DNA from 4 places in the Xanthomonas sp. F1 genome. Region 3 is predicted to be linked to each of the others. Evidence: predicted binding sites of a transcription regulator. Region 3 holds the regulator's gene; each other region holds the start of a gene.

Region 1 (4,781 bases), on a different contig from region 3:
CCGATGATGTCGGCGATGCGCGCCGACGCGGCACTGATCGAGGCCATGGTCGTCACCACTTCCTCGACCGCGCGGCCGCCGTTCTCGGCCACCTCGCCGGTGCTCAGCACCAGCTGGTTGGCCTGGCGCGCGCTGTCGGCGTTCTGCTTGACCGTGGAAGTCAGCTCCTCCATCGAGGCGGCGGTTTCTTCCAGGCTGGCCGCCTGCTGCTCGGTGCGCACCGACAGGTCGCTGTTGCCGCTGGCGATCTCGCTGGCGGCGGTGTTGATCGAGCCGACCGCGCGCTGGATGCCCTGCACAATGCCGGTCAATTGTTCGGCGGTGCGGTTGGCGGCATCGGCGAGCTTGCCGAACGCGCCTTCGTAGCGCACGTCAACACGCTGCGACAGATCGCCATCGGCGATCGCGCCCATGATCCGGCCGACGTCGGCCAGGCCGCTGTCGGCCTGGCGCATCAGCCGGTTCAGCGCTTCCACCATTTCCTTGAACGCGAACTCGTAGCGCGCCTCGTCGCCGCGCGCGCTGAAGTCGCCGCGGGCGGCCGCATCGGCCAGGCGCGCGATGTCGCCGTTGACCGCCGACAGGTTGGTCTTGACCACGTCCAGCGCCTCGTGCAGCGCGGCGCGCTGCCCCGGCAGGCGGCGCATGTCGCGGCGCAGGTCGCCGCGGCCGTACTCGTCCATGATCGCCATGGCCTCGACGATGGCGTCCAGGTGTTCGAACAGCGCCGTGTTCATGCCATGCGCCAGCGTGCCGTAGTCGCCCGGGAAGTCTTCCGGCATGCGGTGGCTGATGTCCTCGCCCTGCTGCAGCCGCACCAGGGTCTGCATCTCGCCGTTGAAGCGCTGCAACTGGGTCTGCATCTGCTGCATGCTGGCCATCAGCTGCCCGGTTTCGTCGCGCGACTCCACCTTGATCGGATTGTCGAAACGGCCGGAGGCGATCGCCTCGGCGGTGCGCGTCGCGCCGCGCAGCGGCGTGACGATGGCACCGGCGATCAGCCAGCACAGGCCCACCACCAGCACCACCAAGCCGCCGCCGATCACGGCGAGGATCTTGGTGAAGCCCATCGCCTCGGCCTGGATGTCTTCGGCATACACGCCCATCGCCAGGACCCAGTTCCATTGCGGGTACAGCGCGCCATAGCTGATCTTCGGCAGCTGCACCGACTTGCCGGGCTTAGGCGCGGTGTAATAGCTGAAACCGTCGCCGCTACGCACCGTGCTCACGATGTCGCGGTAGACGTATTCCCCGGCGTCGCTCTTGTAGTCGCTCATGTCGGCGCCGACCGGGCGCTTGGGATGCATGATGACGTGCATCTGCGGGTTGATGACGAAGAAGTAATCCACGCCGCCATTGGTTCTCATGTCGGCGAGCGCGCCCTTCGCCGCCGCCTGTGCCTGCGCCTCGGTCATCTCGCCGCGCTTGGCCAGGTTGGCATAGTGCTGAATGACGCTCATGCCCATGTCGACCTGGGTCTTGACGGTCTGCTTGCGCGCATCGACCAGGTTCAGATACTGCAGGCGTGCGGCAGCGACCGCGAGCAGGATCACGCCGAGCGCGATCAGCGTGCACAGCACGACGAACTTGCGTGCCATCGGCAGATTGGCGATACGGCGGCGCAGGAACTGGATGGGAGTCATGGTGTCAGGAAAAACCCTAAAAACGGACTCTGGTATCGGCCCGCATGCAGTCGAACTTGAACGGCCGCGGGTTGAACAAGATGAACGGGCAACACAGTTCCGCGCTGAAGACGTTTTCAGTCACGCCATCGCCGCATCCAGCGGTGTCGGGTCTGCGTGCGGCGCGGCGGTGTGCGGCTCCCACACCAGGCGATGGAAGTCGAAGCCGTGCTGCAGCCGCGGCTTGACCACGTTGAAGTACGGCGACACGTCGAAATCGCGCGGCAGCGTCAGGCTGGGATGGCGCGGATACAGGATCTCCGCGTCTTCCACGGCTTCGCTGTCCACCGGCGGCGTCTGGTCGATCTCCGGCAGGATCGGGTAGCGGATCGCCCCGAAGGCCTGTGCCAGCAGCGTCGAGCAGATCGCCCGGGTCGGCTCGCCACTGCCCAACTCCAGGAAGCGACGCTTCACCGACGACGGCAGCGGCGGCGTGCGGATCAGATAGCGCGCCAGATCGAAGATGTTCTTCAGGTCGTAGCTGTTGCCGACCCGCGAGACCATGTACTCCACCACGGTCTCGATCTCCTGCGCACTCAACCCGACCGGGCGGCAGATGCGCGTGTGCAGGCCAGCGAACTCGCTCAGCCCGACCAAGCGCACGCCGACATTGATGTCGACATCGCAGAACAGCGGCGCTTCCTCGCCGGGAAGCGCGGCCACATGGTCGCCGATGTACAGCGCCGCGTGCGACCAGGTGGACTGGCTCAGATACTTGATGGCGGTGGAGAAGCGGCTGTTGCCCTCGACCAGCAGTACGTCGCCCTTGCGCAGCGTGGCGCGCAGCAGGTGCGGCGGGCTGGTCGGCAGCTGCGAGCCGTGGCGGCGCGGCTTGGACAGGAACTTGGCCAGGTGGCGGCCCAGCAAACGTGGCAAGGACAGCATGCGCGTTCCCCCCGGGGGACGGCCGCTTCGGCGAAACGGCTTCGCTAACAGGGATGGCGGCCTTGCACGGGATTTCTTGAATGGCGTGCCAGCGCCAGCGCACGGCTCACGGTTGCCGCAGGATCGACAGCTCCACGAACTGCGCGCTGCTGGAACGCAGGTAGACCGCATAGCGACCGCGGCCCGGCACTTGCACCAGGAAGCGGTCTCCCGGCACGGGTTCCAGCTTGTCGACCACAGCCGCGCCCAGCGGTGCGATGCGCAGCCGCACCCTGGCATCGTCCTGCGCTGGCGTGAGATTGGCGATGGTCAGCGCGCCGTCGAAGAGCGTGCGGCTCTCGCCCGGCAGCAGGCTCAGCATCCCCGACATGGCCGCGGCCTTGGCATCGCAGGCGCCGGCCTGCGCCTCGGCCAACTGCCGCTGCAGCGGCTTGACCTCCACGTACTGCACGAAGCCGTAGGTCGCGCCGATTACCACCAGCACCGCCGACACCTCGGCGGCGGTGCGCTTGAACGAGAGTCCTTGCCACCATGTCTGCGCCGGCGGGGGCGGCGCCTGTCGGGTCGTTCGGGCCATCCGTCACGGTATCGGCGCCCTCGCTCCCATGTCTGCCAGCATTGCTTGCACTGCAAAGGCAGGGCACCTTCGTCTACGTGGCGATCCGGGATCCACACAGCACTTCCCGAGCTGCGGCGCACGCAGGCGCCCTCCCGACCCGGCATGCCCGAGGCGGCTACACTCCCGCTCCCCGCCCCACACGGACGCCTCGATGCGCGACCTCAGCCCGCTGCCCTCCATCGCCCTGGGTCGCTACCGCCACTTCAGGGGCGGCGAGTACGAGGTGCTGGGGGTGGTCCGCAGCAGCGAAACGCTGGAACCGCTGGTGCTGTACCGGCCGCTCTACGGCGAAGGCGCGATGTGGGTGCGGCCGTACCCGATGTTCGTCGAGCAGGTGGAGGTCGACGGCGTGCGGCGCCCGCGCTTCGCGCTGCTCGACGCGGACGCCTGACCGATGCGGGCGATGGCCGCGGCCACGCCTGAGCCGACGCGCTAGCGCTTTGCCGCGCTGTCCACGTCGCTCTTGGTCGCGGCGTGATCCTGCGCCGGACGGTTGCGGTTCTTCTTGGCGCGCGTCACCAGATACAGCATCGCGGCAATGAGCAGGACGAACAGTCCGGCGACCCAGGGCATCAGCGTGGTGTCCATTCGACATTCCAATTCGGTTGCACAGCGGTCACCACACCACACACGTAGTGAAGGCCTTGGCTAGCGCGTGAGCGACGTCGGCGCGACGCGTGCCTCGCGTACGTACGGCAACCGGATGCATCTGCCCTGACGCGTCTCGTCGGCGGCCCTGGCGACGGCCCTCGCGACACGCCCGGGCATCGCTCGGGTTTGTCACCCAACGCCTCCACATGCCGCGGCTACCGCGCTGTCGGTGACGGCGATGCCTGGCGGAGGCGTTCGTGGCGAATGCCCCCGTGGGGGCACGTCTTCGAGACGCACTGGTGTACCGGCTGGCGAGCCACCAGACCTGCCGGGTGTGGGCCAGATCCAATCGAGATACATTGACATACGCCCTGTACGCAAATAACGTACGCCGCGTATGTGAGTGAGATCCCCCGATGCACCAGCGCCGCAGCCGCCGCGAGATGATCGAGACCACCCGCGCCAGCCTGCTGGCCGCGGCACGGCAGGCATTCGCCACACACGGCTTCGCGCATACCTCGATGGACGTGTTGACCGCCGAGGCCAGCCTCACCCGCGGCGCGCTTTACCACCACTTCGGCAGCAAGGAAGGCCTGCTGATCGCGGTCATCGAGCAGATCGAGGCCGAGGTCGGCCTGCGCCTGCAGGCGGTGTCCGACGCCGCGCCCACACCGTGGGAGGGCTTCCGCCGCCGCTGCCGTACCTATCTGGAACTGGCGCTGGAGCCGGAGATCCGCCGGATCATCCTGCAGGACGCGCGCGCCGTGTTCGGCGACGTGCCGCCGGCGGCGCAGTCGGTGGGCATCACCGCGCTGCAGGCGGCGCTGGAAGCCTTGATCGCCGCCGGCACGGTGGCGCCGCTGCATGCCGGGGTGATGGCACGCATGCTCTACGGCGCGATCACCGAGGCGGCGTTCTGGATCGCCGAGCCCGACGCCGACCTGCATGCGCGGCTGGCCGATGCGCTGGACGCACTAGAGCGGCTGCTCGACAGCCTGCGCACG
Region 2 (4,781 bases), on a different contig from region 3:
CAGCACCTATGCCGGCCAGGCCATCGTCTCCAACGCCAGCTGCACCACCAACTGCCTGGCGCCGCTGGCCAAGGTGATCAACGACAAGTGGGGCATCAAGCGCGGCCTGATGACCACCGTGCACGCGGCCACCGCCACGCAGAAGACCGTGGACGGCCCGAGCAACAAGGACTGGCGCGGCGGCCGCGGCATCCTGGAGAACATCATCCCGTCCAGCACCGGCGCGGCCAAGGCGGTCGGCGTGGTGATCCCGGAATTGAACAAGAAGCTCACCGGCATGAGCTTCCGCGTGCCGACCTCGGACGTGTCGGTGGTCGACCTGACCGTGGAACTGGAGAAGCCGGCCACCTACGCCGAGATCTGCGCCGAGGTGAAGGCGCAGAGCGAAGGCGCGCTGAAGGGCATCCTCGGCTACACCGAGGACAAGGTGGTGGCCACCGATTTCCGCGGCGACGCGCGCACCTCGATCTTCGATGCCGATGCCGGCATCGCCCTGGACGGCACCTTCGTCAAGCTGGTGTCCTGGTACGACAACGAGTGGGGCTATTCCAACAAGTGCCTGGAAATGGTCAAGGTGGTGGCGAAGTAACCCGCCGCGCGTCGTCCGCCGGTGGCGGGCGACGCGGCCTTGCGGCAGCGCCGCTGCCTCCTGCCGCCGTTGGCAGGAGGCACACACGCCACCAGCGAACGGATGCAAACAAAAAGGAGCGCCTCGGCGCTCCTTTTTGTGTTCTGGCAGATGTGCTGCGATGGGCTTGCCCGCCGCGACGGCGGCCCGGATGCAGCGGGCGGAAGCGGCGCGATCCGCGCCGCCTCCACCATCCCGATCGCCGTTACAGCGCGTCCTTGGAGACGTTGCTCTCGCTCTGCTGATAATCGGTGACCACGCCCTTGGCATCGAATTCCACTTCAAGGTCGTACGACTTGACGTTGCGCGCGCCGACGCCATGCTCCTGCGCCTCGTTGATCGCCGGGCCGGTGTAGTAACCGGGCAGCATCCGCTTCAGCAGGCCGGTCGCGGTCTTGCGTGCCTTCTCGCCGTGCGATTCGCTGGGGCGATAGCTCCACGATTTCTCGTAACCGCCTTCCTTGCCGGACGTCCTGGAGACGTAGGTGGGCTCGCCATAGACGGCGCGCACCTGCTCCCTGGTGGTCTTGCCGATGACGATGTTCTTCTTGACCGCATCGGGGGTGTAGAGATCCGGATTGTCGACCTTCTCGGCCAGGGCGGGAGCGGCGAAGGACGCGGCCAGCAGGGCCGAGATCAGCAGGGTGCGAAAGGGTTTCATGGTCATGTCCGTTTACCTGGGGAGTGGCGTCTGCAATCCAGCGTGCACCGGTCGCCGTCGAGGCGATGCGTCGGTCCGGCATCAGCGCGGCGCAACGAGCTTAGGCATGGCGAAATGACGCCGTCAATACAGCACGCGGCGGCATTCAGGCAGCGACGACACCTTTGTCGGCGATGCCGATGGCCGGGAGCGCGAACGCGATGCGGCATGCCGCCGCTCGCGTACCGTGTCCACGCGGCGCGCGTTGCGCTGTGATCCGCTGCCGCTTTTTCGCGCAGGACGCCGTGCGTCGCGTGCGGACTACAGCGCTTGCAGGATCAGCGAGTGCCAGCCGGTGCGGTAGGTTTCGTAGCCGGGCGAGGCGGCATGCGCGATGCAGTGCGGCCGGCCGTCGAGGTCGATCAGCATGGCGCCGCGCGGCTGCTTGAACAAGGCGTCGCGGCCGTCGAAGTCGATCCGGTCCTGCAGCATGCGCCCGGCCGAGTCGGCCAAGACGTGGCCCTGCGCATCGACGATGCAGACGCGGCTGCGGCCCCATTCGGATTCGGACAACGGCGTGCGCTGCACGATCGTCTGCGCCAGCGCGTCCCAGCGGAACACGATGCCCAGCACGCCCAGCACGCGGCCATCGATGCGGCCGCCCTCGCGGACCGTGCACGCGTACACCAGCACTCGCTCGCCATCGGCCAGCGCACTGGCATGCACGCCCTGGAAGCTGAAATCCTCGCCGCTGCGGGTGCGCATGGCCTGCTCGAACCACGGCTGCGTGGAGACGTCGCTGCCGGCCGAGGCGAACTGCCGCGGCCGGCCGTTGGCGCGGATGCGGCCATCGCTGCCGGCGAGGATCAGGTCGAAGTAGACCGTGTACGAATCCAGGATCTGGCCCATGCGCCGCGAGGCGTAGGCCAGCGCCTCGGCGTCGCTGTCGGCGCGCGCCGCCGCCACCACCGCGGCGTCGGTGGCCCACCAGCGCACGTCGCAACTGCGCTCGTAGAGATTGCGGTCGATCAGGTCGATGTTGCTCAGCGCCAGTTCGCTCAGCCGCGTGCGGCGCACGTCGTCCTGCAGCCGGCCCAGGGTTTGCCGCATCTCGGCGCTGGTGCGCGCGGCGACCTTGTCCAGGTCCTGGGTGGCCTCGGCCACGCGCCGCGACAGCCCGTCCATTTCCTGTGCGATGACGCTGAAGCCGCGTCCGGCGGCGCCGATCCGCGCCGATTCGATGCGCGCGTTCATCGAGATCATGTGGGTGGTGCGGTTGATCGCGTCGATGCCCTGCAACGAGCGGCGCAGTTGGCCAAGCAACTGGTCGGACAGGCCGACCACCGAGCGGATATGGTCATCGATCCCCGCTTCGGCGGGGTGGGCGGGTAGGTTCATTCATGCTGCCGGTGGGGTGGGAGGGAACAGCAGACGCACGACGTGGTAAGGGGTGTAGCGGCCGTCGATCTGACGCCTTGAGGGTGGCGTGAAGACCGTTCGTCGGAACGCCGGGCCTTGCCCTGCCTGGGTTGCGGCCCGGCCCAGCGCCGATGCCGGCACCGAAAACGTCTACCATCTGCGCCAGGTCCGGCGCCGCCGGGCACCGGACACGCGCCAGGGGCGCGGCGCCACCGCTGTGGAGATGCGAGCCGAATGGAGATGTTGATCGTGCTGGTGGTGTTGGCGGTGCTGGCGGTGCCGGTACTGTTGATCGTGGCCCTGGTCGGGCAGTCGCGCCTGCGCCAGCGGCTCGCCGCGCTGGAAGCGCAGGTCGCACGGATGGCCGCCGCCCCGGCGGCACCTGCGACGGCCTGGGTCGGCCCCGTGGCCGCGGCCGGGGAGTCCGATGCTGCCGCCGAACCCGAGGTGGAGGCCGAGGGCTTGCCGATCGCGGCGTCCCTCGATCTCGCGCGTCCGCACCAGGTCGCGGAGGATGCCGGCGTGCCGCCGCCGCTGCCGCCGCCCTTGCCGGTGCCGCCGCAGGCCGACGATTTCGCGACGCTGGCCGCCGCAGTCGAACGAGCCGAGCGGGAGCAGGCGCAGGCGCGGGCCGCCGCTAGCGCCGCGATCAACGCGCTGCATCGGCCTGATCCGATCGAGCGGCTGCTGGGCGGGATCAAACGCTGGTTCACCGAGGGCAACGTGCCGGTCAAGATCGGCATGCTGGTGCTGCTGGCCGGCGTCGCCGCACTGCTGAAGTACGCCGGCGACCAGGGCTGGTTGCGCATGCCGATCGAGCTGCGCTACGCCGGCATCGCCGCCGCGTCGCTGGCCGGCCTGGCCTTCGGCTGGCACCAGCGCACGCGCAAGCGCAGCTTTGCGCTGGCGCTGCAGGGCGGGGCGATCGGCGTGTTGCTGCTGACCGTGTTCGCCGCATTCAAACTGTCCGGGCTGATTCCCGCCGGCGCGGCGCTGGCGCTGAGCATCGCCCTGGTCGCGGGCATGTGCGTGCTGGCGGTGGCGCAGGACTCGAGCACGCTGGCGGTACTGGGCACGCTGGCCGGCTTCCTCGCGCCGCTGTGGCTGTCCACCGGCAGCGGCAACCATGTCGCGCTGTTCTCCTACTACGCGCTGCTCAACGCGGCGGTATTCGCGATCGCCTGGTACCGGCCGTGGCGGGTGCTGAACCTGCTCGGGTTCGGCTTCACCTTCGGCATCGGCACGCTGTGGGGCGTGTTGCAGTACCGGCCGGACAAGTTCGCCAGCACCGAACCCTTCCTGCTGCTGTTCTTCGCCTTCTACCTGCTGATCCCGATCCTGTACGCGCGGCGCCAGGAGGCCACGCGCAGTACGCTGATCGATGGCAGCCTGCTGTTCGGCACGCCGCTGATCGCGTTTTCGCTGCAGGCGGGGCTGCTGCGCGGCGAGCGCATGCCGCTGGCCTTGTGCGCACTGGGCCTGGCGGCGCTCTATGCGCTGCTGGCGGCGGCGCTGATCCGGCGCGCCCGCTTCGCGCTGCTGGGGCAGGCGTATGCGGTGCTGGCGGTGGGCTTCGCCACGCTCGCGGTCCCCTTGGCATTGTCCGCGCGGGCCACCGCCAGCGTCTTCGCGCTGGAGGGGGCGGCGCTGGTGTGGCTGGGCCTGCGCCAGCGGCGCTGGCTGCCGCAGCTCAGCGGCGCCGGGCTGCAACTGGCGGCCGCATTCGGCTTCACCCTGGGCCTGGACGCGGCGGTGCACGACACCCAGGCTGTGGCCAATGCCACCTGCATGAGCGCGCTGCTGCTGGCCCTGGCCGGCTTCGTCAGCGCCTGGTGCTACCGCCGTGAGCGGGCCGCCATGCCGGCGCTGGGCTACTACCTGTGGGGACTGGCCTGGTGGTGCGGCATCGGCGTTGCCGAGATCCTGCGCTTCGTCGACGCCGATGCGCGCGCCGATGTGTTGCTGGCCTGGGTCGCGATCAGCGGCTGGCTCGCCGCCGAAGCGCAGCGGCGCTGGCCGGCACCGGCACTGGCCGCGACCACGCTGGGCGGCCTGGCATTGGCGGTGCCGCTGGCGGCCTGGCAGGCCGATGCG
Region 3 (4,781 bases):
CTGCCGGAATCCCGGCGGCCGCGCCACTGGCGGCGGTGCCGCCCTTCCCCGCCCCGCAGAACGACGAACAATTGACGCAGCTGCGCGACGAACTGTCGCTGATGCGGCAGATGATCGAGCGCGAGATGAACCGCCTCACCGACGAGCGCCTGCGCGGCTCGCCGGTCCGCGCCCAGGCGCTGGAACTGATGGACGACTACGGCTTCGACAGCGGCATCACCCGCGACGTGGTCATGCAGATCCCCGCCGACCTGGAACTGCACCGCGGTCGCGGGCTGATGCTGGGCCTGCTGTCCAAGCGCCTGCCGATCGCCCCGCTGGACCCGCTCGAGGAAGGCGGCGTGATCGCCCTGATCGGCCCGACCGGTGCCGGCAAGACCACCACCATCGCCAAGCTGGCCTCGCGCTTCCTGGAGCGCCACGCCGCCCGCGACGTGGCCCTGGTCACCACCGACACGGTCCGCGTCGGCGGCCGCGAACAGCTGCACAGCTACGGCCGCCAGCTCGGCATCGCCGTGCACGAGGCCGACAGCGACGCCGCGCTGCAGCAGCTGCTGGAGCGCCTGGCCGACTACAAGCTGGTGCTGATCGACACCGCCGGCATGGGCCAGCGCGACCGCGCCCTGGCCGCCCAGCTGCACTGGCTGCGCGCCTCGCGTGTGGTCCGATCCTTGCTGGTCCTTCCCGCCAATGCCCATTTCTCCGACCTGGACGAGGTGGTGCGCCGGTTCGCCGGCGCCGACCCGCAGGGGGTCATCATGACCAAGTTGGACGAGACCGGGCGGTTCGGCAGTGCCTTGTCGGTGGTCGTGGACCACCGCCTCCCCATCACCTGGGTGACCGATGGACAGCGTGTGCCGGACGACCTGCACCGCGCCAACGCCGCCAGCCTGGTATTGCGCCTTGAAGATTTGCGGCGCGCTGCCGATAAGCCCTGTACTCCGGAGCAGACCCATGCCGTCGCGTGACTACGTCAATCTGACCAATGCCTTCCCCCTGTCGGCGACGCGTAGCGAACCGCTGGGTCCGGTGCGCACCATCGCCGTGACCGGCGGCAAGGGCGGCGTGGGCAAGACCAACATCTCGGTGAACCTGTCCATGGCGCTGGCCGACATGGGCAAGCGCACCCTGCTGCTGGACGCCGACCTCGGCCTGGCCAACGTCGACGTGCTGCTGGGGCTGACGCCCAAGTTCACCGTGGCCGACCTGGTCGCCGGGCGCTGCACCCTGGAAGAGGTGCTGATCGACATGCCCAACGGGCTGATGGTGGTGCCCGCCGCCTCCGGCCGCCGCTACATGGCCGAGCTGCCGCCGGCCCAGCACGTGGGCCTGGTCAACGTGTTCTCCGAGCTGCAGCGCGAGCTGGACGTGATGATCGTCGACACCGCCGCGGGCATCACCGACAGCGTGCTGACCTTCTGCCAGGCCGCGCAGGACGCGGTGGTGGTGGTCTGCGACGAGCCGGCCTCGATCACCGACGCCTACGCCCTGATCAAGGTCCTCTCGCGCGAGCGCGGCGTGGACCGGGTGCAGATCGTCGCCAACATGGTCCGCGACCTCAACGAAGGCCGCCTGCTGTACGACAAGCTCAGCCGGGTCTGCGAGAAGTTCCTCGGCGACGTGTCGCTGAACTACCTGGGCTGCGTGCCGCAGGACGACTGGCTGCGCCTGTCGGTGCAGCGCCAGCAGCCGGTGGTCAAGGCCTACCCGTCCAGCCCGTCGGCGCAGGCGATCTCCGAGATCGCCCGTCGCACCGCACGCTGGCAGGCGCCGACCGCCCCACGCGGCAACGTCGAGTTCTTCGTCGAACGCATCATCCAGCGCGGGGTGGCCGCATGAACGCCGCCGCCCACTACCGCGCCGTCCAGCGCAACAGCGCCAACGACTACATCGCCCAGCACTCGGACCTGGTCCGGCGCATCGCCCACCACCTGGCCGCGCGGCTGCCGGCCAGCGTCGAGATCGACGACCTGATCCAGGCCGGCATGATCGGCCTGATCGAGGCCTCGCGCAGCTACGACGCCGAACAGGGCGCCTCGTTCGAGACCTACGCCTCGATCCGCATCCGCGGCGCGATGATCGACGAGATCCGCCGTGGCGACTGGGTGCCGCGCTCGGTGCACCGCCGCGCCCGCGACGCCGCCTCGGCGATCCGCAAGATCGAACAGAGCACCGGCCGTGCCGCCGCCGCCAACGAAGTGGCCGCGGCGATGGACATGCCGCTTCCCGAATACCTGCGTTTGATGGAAGATGCCGCCCGCGGCCAGGTGCTGAGCCTGGAGTCGCGCATCGAGGACCATGGCGAGCTGGATACCATCGCCAAGGGCGGACCCAATCCGCAGCAGATGCTCGAGCGCAGCGAATTCGGCCGCGAGCTGGGCAAGGCCATCGCGCAGTTGCCCGAACGCGAGCAGTTGGTGCTGTCGCTGTACTACGAGCAGGAATTGAACCTCAAGGAAATCGGCGCGGTACTCGGGGTCAGCGAGTCGCGCGTGTGTCAGATCCATGGCCAGGCCACGGTACGGTTGCGCGGACGCCTGAAGGCGTTCCAAGTCGCCGATGCCGGCCTGGAAGACGAAGAATAGGAACCTAGGAGTCAGTGGTGAACAAGAACATGCGGATTTTGATCGTGGACGATTTCTCGACGATGCGACGCATCGTCAAGAATCTGCTCGGCGATCTGGGCTTCACCAACACCGCCGAGGCCGAAGACGGCAACAGCGCCCTGGCCGCGCTGCGCTCGGCGCCGTTCGAGTTCGTGGTCACCGACTGGAACATGCCGGGCATGACCGGCATCGATCTGCTGCGCAACATCCGCGCCGACGACAAGCTCAAGCACCTGCCGGTGCTGATGGTCACCGCCGAGGCCAAGCGCGAGCAGATCATCGAGGCCGCGCAGTGCGGCGTGAACGGCTACATCATCAAGCCGTTCACCGCGCAGACGCTGCAGGAGAAGCTGGGCAAGATCTTCGAGCGCCTGGGGGCGACCGCCTAAATGGAAGCCACCGCCGAACGTACCGCCCTGATCGAACGCCTGCAAGGCGCGCTGGACGCGCTGGAGAATGGCGACGAGGCCGGCTGGCGCCGGGAAATCGACACCCTCGCCGCCTGGCGGACGCGGCCGATGATGCAGGGCCTGAGCCGGCTCGCGCGCGATCTGGGCCAGGCGCTCGGCGAACTGCCGGTGGTACCCAGCGAGGCCGGCGAACTGGACGACGCCTGCTCGCGCCTGGACCACGTGGTGGAGATGACCGAACAGGCCAGCCACCGCACCCTGGACCTGGCCGAGGAATGCCGCACGCTGGCCAACCAGCTGGCCGCCGGCGGCCTCAGCGGCGACCAGAGCGAGATCCTCGACAAGATCCGCCACAACCTCACCGAGATGGCCCTGGCGCAGAGCTTCCAGGACCTGACCGGGCAGATCATCCGCCGCGTCGCCGGCATCGTGCGCCGCGTGCATGAGGGTTTCGGCGCACTGGGTTTGCCGCCGAAGGAAGAAAACAAGAAGGCCGACGGCGGCCTGGCCGGCCCGGCCCTGCCCGGCCTGGACCGCCACGGCGTGTCGCAGAACGACGCCGACGACCTGCTCTCGGGCCTGGGACTGTAATGCCATGAGCGCCGTACCCGACGACATCGCTGCCGACTTCATCATCGAGGCCCAGGAAATCCTGGACCGGCTCGGCGAGCAGTTGGTGTCGCTGGAGCAGGCGCCCGAGGACAGCGGCCAGCTCAACGCCGTGTTCCGCGGCTTCCATACGCTCAAGGGCGGCGCCGGCTTCCTGGCGATCAACGCCATGGTCGAGCTGTGCCACGCCGCCGAAGAAACCCTGGGCATGGCCCGCGCCGGCCAGGCCATCCTGCAGGCGCGGCACTTCGACGCCGCGCAGCAGTCGCTGGACTACCTGCAGTCGATGCTCGACGCCTTCGGCAGCGGCCAGGAGCCGCCACGCGCGCCGACGGAACTGATCGCGCAGTTCGATGCGCACGGCGACGCCGCCCCGGCGCCGGCCAAGAGCACCGCGCCGGCACCCGCCGCCGTACCGGCCACCGCCGCGGCTGCGGGGGATCTGATCAGCGACGACGAATTCGAGGCGCTGCTGGACCAGTTGCACGGCGATGCGCCGCCGACGGCCACACCGCAGGCGCTGCAGCCGGCGCCGCGCGCGCCCAGCGCCGCGCCCAAGGCCGCCGCCCCGGCCAAGGCCGCCGAACCCGAACACACCGTGCGCGTGGACACCAAGCGCCTGGACGCGATCGTCAACCTGATCGGCGAACTGGTGCTCTCGCGCAACCGCCTCAAGACCCTGCGCGTGCGCCTGCGCGACGAGGAACTGGACCGTGCGGTCAGCAGCCTGGACATCGCCACCGCGCGCCTGCAGTCGGCGGTGATGCGCACGCGCATGCAGCCGGTCGGCAAGGTGTTCTCGCGCTTCCCCAAGGTGGCGCGCGACGTCGCCCGCTCGCTCAACAAGGAAGTGGAGCTGGAGCTGATCGGCGCCGACACCGAACTGGACCGCAACCTGGTCGAGGCGCTGGCCGATCCGCTGGTGCACCTGGTGCGCAACGCGATCGACCACGGCATCGAAGCGCCGGCGCTGCGCGAAGCCACCGGCAAGCCGCGCGGCGGCCACGTGCGCCTGTCGGCGCAGCAGGAAGGCGACTACGTCAGCATCGAGGTGCAGGACGACGGCGCCGGCATCGACCCCGAGCGGCTGCGCGCCAAGGCGCGCGAGAAGGGCCTGATCGATCCCGAGGCCGCCGCCCGCCTCAGCACCGAGGAA
Region 4 (4,781 bases), on a different contig from region 3:
GTGCGCGCGGCCGCCTATATCGACCACGACCCGGCCAAGGGCCTGCTGGTGACCTTGAACAGCCGCCAGAAGCTGGTGATGCCGGCGACCTTGCGCATCGACTTCGCCGACGGCAGTCACCTGGACCAGCGCGTGCCGGTGGAGACCTGGATGCAGCAGACCCAGCCGCAGATCCGCGTGCCGAGCACGCAGAAGGTGCTGCACGTGACCCTGGATCCGGACCACGTGCTGCCCGATGCCGACCGCAGCGACAACCGGCTCGACACGGTGAGCTGAGCGCGCGCGGCCATCCGCGCCGCGTCGGCGTCGGCTGGCCTGCGCAAATGTGCTGCGGCCGCAACATTTGCGGTCGCACGTCAGCGGTGGGCGCCTGTCCCGGGGGAGTGCCCTGGCGTCGCTGGCGATGTGTGCGATGCGCGTGCGTTCGCCGTCATTGCCGGCCACCGCTGCGCAACGCGGCGCGTGTGTAGACGGCCTGTCCCTGGCTGTCGCTGTCTGTCTCCTGCGGACCGTGCGTGTCCGCTTGTCCTGTCCCGCGCGGCGAATGGAGTGTGGGGTTCCAGTTCGGCGTCGTGGCGATTGCGTAGGCCGCGGCGCGCATTCCAAGAATGCGCCGGCCCCCACGCCCCCGTGCCGGCGCATGCGCACACTGCCATGCGCTTTGCACTCATCGCGACAGATGGGAGAGACATCATGCAGCAGCAGTTCCGCAGGGGCGCACTGGCGCTCGCGCTGACCATGGGCGCCAGCCCGGCCTTCGCCGGCCCGGTGGGCTATGGGGCCAATACCACCGGGGGCGGCAGCGCCATCCCGCTCAACGTGGCCACGATGGAGGCGATGCAGACGGCGATCGACAACTACGCCGGTTCCGGCGGCCTGGTGCTCACCTACACCGGCAGCTTCAACTACGCCAGTATCACCGACGTGTGCGCGCAATGGAAACTGCCGGCCAAGACCGTGCAGATCAAGAACAAGCGCGACATCACCATCAAAGGCGCCAACGGCTCCTCGGCCAACTTCGGCGTGCGCGTGGTCGGCAACGCGCACAACGTCATCATCCGCAACATGACCATCGGCCTGCTGCCGGGCGGCGAGGATGCCGATTCGATCTCGCTGGAAGGCAATTCCAGCGGCCAGCCGTCCAACATCTGGGTGGACCACAACACCATCTTCGCCTCGCTGACCAAGTGCCCCGGCGCCGGCGACGCGTCCTTCGACGGCGGCATCGACATGAAGAAGGGCGTCAACCACGTCACCGTCTCGTACAACTACATCCACGACTACCAGAAGGTCGCGCTCAACGGCTACAGCGACAGCGACACCCAGAACGCCGCCGCGCGCACCACCTACCACCACAACCGCTTCGAGAACGTGGAATCGCGCCTGCCGCTGCAGCGGCGCGGCTTGAGCCACATCTACAACAACTACTTCAACAACGTCTTCACCTCCGGCATCAACGTGCGCATGGGCGGCGTGGCGCTGATCGAGGCCAACTACTTCGAGAACATCAAGAACCCGGTCACCTCGCGCGACAGCAGCGAGATCGGCTATTGGGACCTGATCAACAACTACGTCGGCAGCGGCATCAGCTGGACCGCACCGGAGAGCACCAGCAAGCCCTACGCCAACGCCACCACCTGGATCTCGTCCAAGACCTATCCGGAGCCGCTGGGCTATCTGTACACGGCGATCCCCGCCGCGCAGGTCAAGGCCAAGGTCATCGCCACCGCCGGTGCCGGCACCAACCTGGCCGAGTGAGACGCGCTGCCTCCGCGTGCCATGGCGCGGAGGCCGTCGTTGTCCTGTTATATATCCGTCACAAAATGTGTGCCGTTTGCGGCATTTGTAGGGCGCAGCGCGAAAACCCCAAAATGGTGCGTTCGTTGCTGCGTTCTTAGCCTGGGAATGGTACGGGCGCCATTGTTTCACGTGGATTTGACGCCATTGGGCGTCTTTTGCGGCTTGCCGGTGCCGCCGTACACGCTGCGGTCACGATGCTGAGGGGCTTCAAAAAGTGTGCTCAGTTACGCATCAAGAATCGCGCGCGGCCGCCGCTACATAAAGCGAGTCCCCGCACGTGACATCCCCGATGCGGTCGGTGCTGGAAGTGTCTTCGTCTTCTTCTCCGTCGCATCGCGTCCGGGCTTTTCGCCTGGCAGTGTCGTGCGCGATCCCAGGTCGTGACGGGGGCTCCCCCCCTTTCTCACTTGGTACCCCCCATGATCGGTTTCCTGCAACGCTACAACGTCGGGACGCGGCTTGCCTGCGCCTTCGGTGTCCTCATCCTGTTGTCCTGCACCCTCGTCGGCGCTGGCCTGCTGACGTTGAAACAGTCACGCGACATGATGGATACCATCGTCAATCGGCGCATGCAGATCCTCGACTACACCGGCGAAATGCGCAACGCGAGCTCGCTGATCGCGATCAACCTGCGCAACATCGTGCTGCCGACCACCCGGGAAGAGAACGAGGGCTTCGCCAAGGTCGTCGACGAGCAGCGCCGCTATTACGGCGAGATCCACGACAAGCTCTACGCGATTCCCAATACCAGCCCGGTCGGCGTGCAGATGCGCAAGGCGATCGACGATGCGTATGCGCGTACGCGTGTCGCCAACCAGGAGGTGCTGGATCTGGGCATGCAGGACAAGGACGCGGAGGCACTGAAGGTGCTGATGGCCCAGGCCGCGCCGTCCACCCAACAATGGCAGGAGGCGCTCAGCGTCTATGCCAACCGGCAGCGCGAGCAGGGCGCCAAGGCGTATGCGAACGCCGAGGCAGCCATGGATCGCGGCCGTGCCTTGTTGATCGCAGGCGGCGCCATCGTGGTGATCGTCAGCGGCCTGCTGGCCTGGCTGATCACCCGAAGCCTCACCGTGCCGCTGACGCGCGCCACCCGCGTCGCCGAGGCGATCGCCAACGGCAAGCTCGACAACGACGTGCGCACCGACGCCAGGGACGAGACCGGGCGGCTGCTGGTCGCGATGCAGGGCATGCAGCAGCAGGTCGGCAACCTGATCGGCGCGCAGTTGGAGATGGCCAAGCGCCACGATGCCGGCGAGGTCAGCCACCGCATCGAAGCGCAGGCCTTCCCCGGCGACTACGGACGCATGGCGGCCGAGACCAACGCGCTGGTGGCCTCGCACCTGGCGGTGAAGACGCGCCTGGCGCAGATCATGGGCCGCTACGCGATCGGCGACCTGTCGCAGGACATGGACCGTCTCCCCGGCGAAGAAGCGGTGTTGAGCCAGACCATGGACGAGGTCAAGGCCAATCTGTCGGCAATGAACGGGCAGATCAAGCAACTGGCCACCTCGGCCGCCGACGGCGATTTCAGCGCGCGCGGCGACGCCGAGCGCTTCCAGTACGACTTCCGGCTGATGGTGGAGAGCCTGAACCAGCTGATGGCCACCGCCGACGGCAACCTGCAGGCGCTGTCGACGCTGCTGCAGGCGATCGCCGCGGGCGATCTGACCGCACGCATGCACGGCGATTTCCGCGGCGTGTTCGCGCAGATGCGCGACGACGCCAACGCCACTGCCGAACAGCTGGCCGGCATCGTCGGCCGCATCAAGCACTCGGCGGTATCGATCAATGCCGCGGCCACCGAGATCGCCGCCGGCAACGACGACCTGTCGCGCCGCACCGAGCAGCAGGCCGCCAGCCTGGAAGAGACCGCCGCCTCGATGGAGGAACTGACCTCCACCGTTCGCCAGAACGCCGAGCACGCGCGCCAGGCCAATCAGCTGGCCGCCGGCGCGGCCTCGGTCGCCGCGCAGGGCGGCAGCGTGGTCGGCCAGGTGGTGACCACCATGAGCGGCATCGAAGCCTCCTCGAAGAAGATCGGCGACATCATCTCGGTGATCGACGGCATCGCCTTCCAGACCAACATCCTCGCGCTCAACGCGGCGGTGGAGGCGGCGCGTGCCGGCGACCAGGGCCGCGGTTTCGCCGTGGTCGCCAGCGAGGTGCGCACCTTGGCGCAGCGCTCCGCTGCCGCCGCCAAGGAGATCAAGAGCCTGATCGACGATTCGGTGAGCCGTGTGGCCGAAGGCTCGGCCCTGGTCGACCAGGCCGGCAAGACCATGACCGAGATCGTGACCTCGGTGCAGCGCGTCACCGACATCATGGGCGAGATCTCGGCTGCGTCGCAGGAGCAGTCGGCCGGCATCGAACAGGTCAACCAGACCGTGACGCAGATGGACGAGAGCACGCAGCAGAACGCGGCGCTGGTGGAAGAGGCCAGTGCGGCGGCGCGCTCGATGGAGCAGCAGGCGGTGGAACTGAGCCAGGCGGTGGCACTGTTCAAGCTGGATGCCTCGGCGGCCGCGCCGGTGGTGCAGGCACCGCGTCATCCCACCAACGCGGCACCCGCAGGCAAGCGCAGCGTCCGTGCGGTGGCGGCCGGGCCCACGCCGATGCGGCGTGCGGCGCAGCCCGCTGCGGCGCTGGCGCTGGACAAGGATTGGCAGGAGTTCTGAGCCGCGCCGCGTGCGGTATCGGGCGGGCGGTGCGATGCGCGCTGCCCGCTCCGCGCAGGCCGGTCGCCTTGCTGCCGGCGCCACGTGACGCCGATCCGGCGCCTGCCGGTGCAGTCGATATGCCGTGCCTGCGAGGGTACGGCACTCTTGTTTCTAACGGACCAGCCACGCTGTCCCGCGCACCGTGGCGGCCCTCGACACTGCTGCCCTGGCGCGCACGTGTCTCCGCGTGGGCGTGTTGCCTGCCTGATTCATCCATTGGCTGCAGCGCGCGAGCGCAGCGTGCGTCAGGGGTGACGTGCG

What was found. Region 3 encodes FliA, which starts transcription of late flagellar genes. Its sites were predicted from a motif close to TAAAGTTTNNCNNNCNNNGGCCGATAA; they were not measured.
Region 1: a site for FliA is predicted at 1,701-1,727, ahead of GGR71_RS19265 (methyl-accepting chemotaxis protein). Genes of this name have one in related genera too.
Region 2: a site for FliA is predicted at 2,721-2,747, ahead of GGR71_RS03615 (methyl-accepting chemotaxis protein). Genes of this name have one in related genera too.
Region 4: a site for FliA is predicted at 2,032-2,058, ahead of GGR71_RS02030 (methyl-accepting chemotaxis protein). Genes of this name have one in related genera too.

The regions. Positions count from the first base shown of each region.
Region 1 covers NZ_JACHOK010000012.1:65,220-70,000, forward strand. The annotation lists gene GGR71_RS19265 (methyl-accepting chemotaxis protein) at 1-1,625, opposite strand, end outside; gene GGR71_RS19270 (YiiX/YebB-like N1pC/P60 family cysteine hydrolase) at 1,764-2,567, opposite strand; gene GGR71_RS19275 (hypothetical protein) at 2,674-3,144, opposite strand; gene GGR71_RS19280 (DUF1653 domain-containing protein) at 3,338-3,577, shown strand; gene GGR71_RS19285 (hypothetical protein) at 3,619-3,774, opposite strand; gene GGR71_RS19290 (TetR/AcrR family transcriptional regulator) at 4,194-4,781, shown strand, end outside.
Region 2 covers NZ_JACHOK010000001.1:879,225-884,005, reverse strand. The annotation lists gene gap (type I glyceraldehyde-3-phosphate dehydrogenase) at 1-589, shown strand, start outside; gene GGR71_RS03620 (hypothetical protein) at 834-1,289, opposite strand; gene GGR71_RS03615 (methyl-accepting chemotaxis protein) at 1,590-2,666, opposite strand; gene GGR71_RS03610 (DUF2339 domain-containing protein) at 2,922-4,781, shown strand, end outside.
Region 3 covers NZ_JACHOK010000004.1:212,273-217,053, reverse strand. The annotation lists gene flhF (flagellar biosynthesis protein FlhF) at 1-968, shown strand, start outside; gene GGR71_RS11600 (MinD/ParA family ATP-binding protein) at 955-1,839, shown strand; gene GGR71_RS11595 (RNA polymerase sigma factor FliA) at 1,836-2,585, shown strand; gene cheY (chemotaxis response regulator CheY) at 2,603-2,995, shown strand; gene GGR71_RS11585 (protein phosphatase CheZ) at 2,996-3,607, shown strand; gene GGR71_RS11580 (chemotaxis protein CheA) at 3,612-4,781, shown strand, end outside.
Region 4 covers NZ_JACHOK010000001.1:455,540-460,320, reverse strand. The annotation lists gene GGR71_RS02040 (M1 family metallopeptidase) at 1-276, shown strand, start outside; gene GGR71_RS02035 (pectate lyase family protein) at 694-1,758, shown strand; gene GGR71_RS02030 (methyl-accepting chemotaxis protein) at 2,220-4,478, shown strand.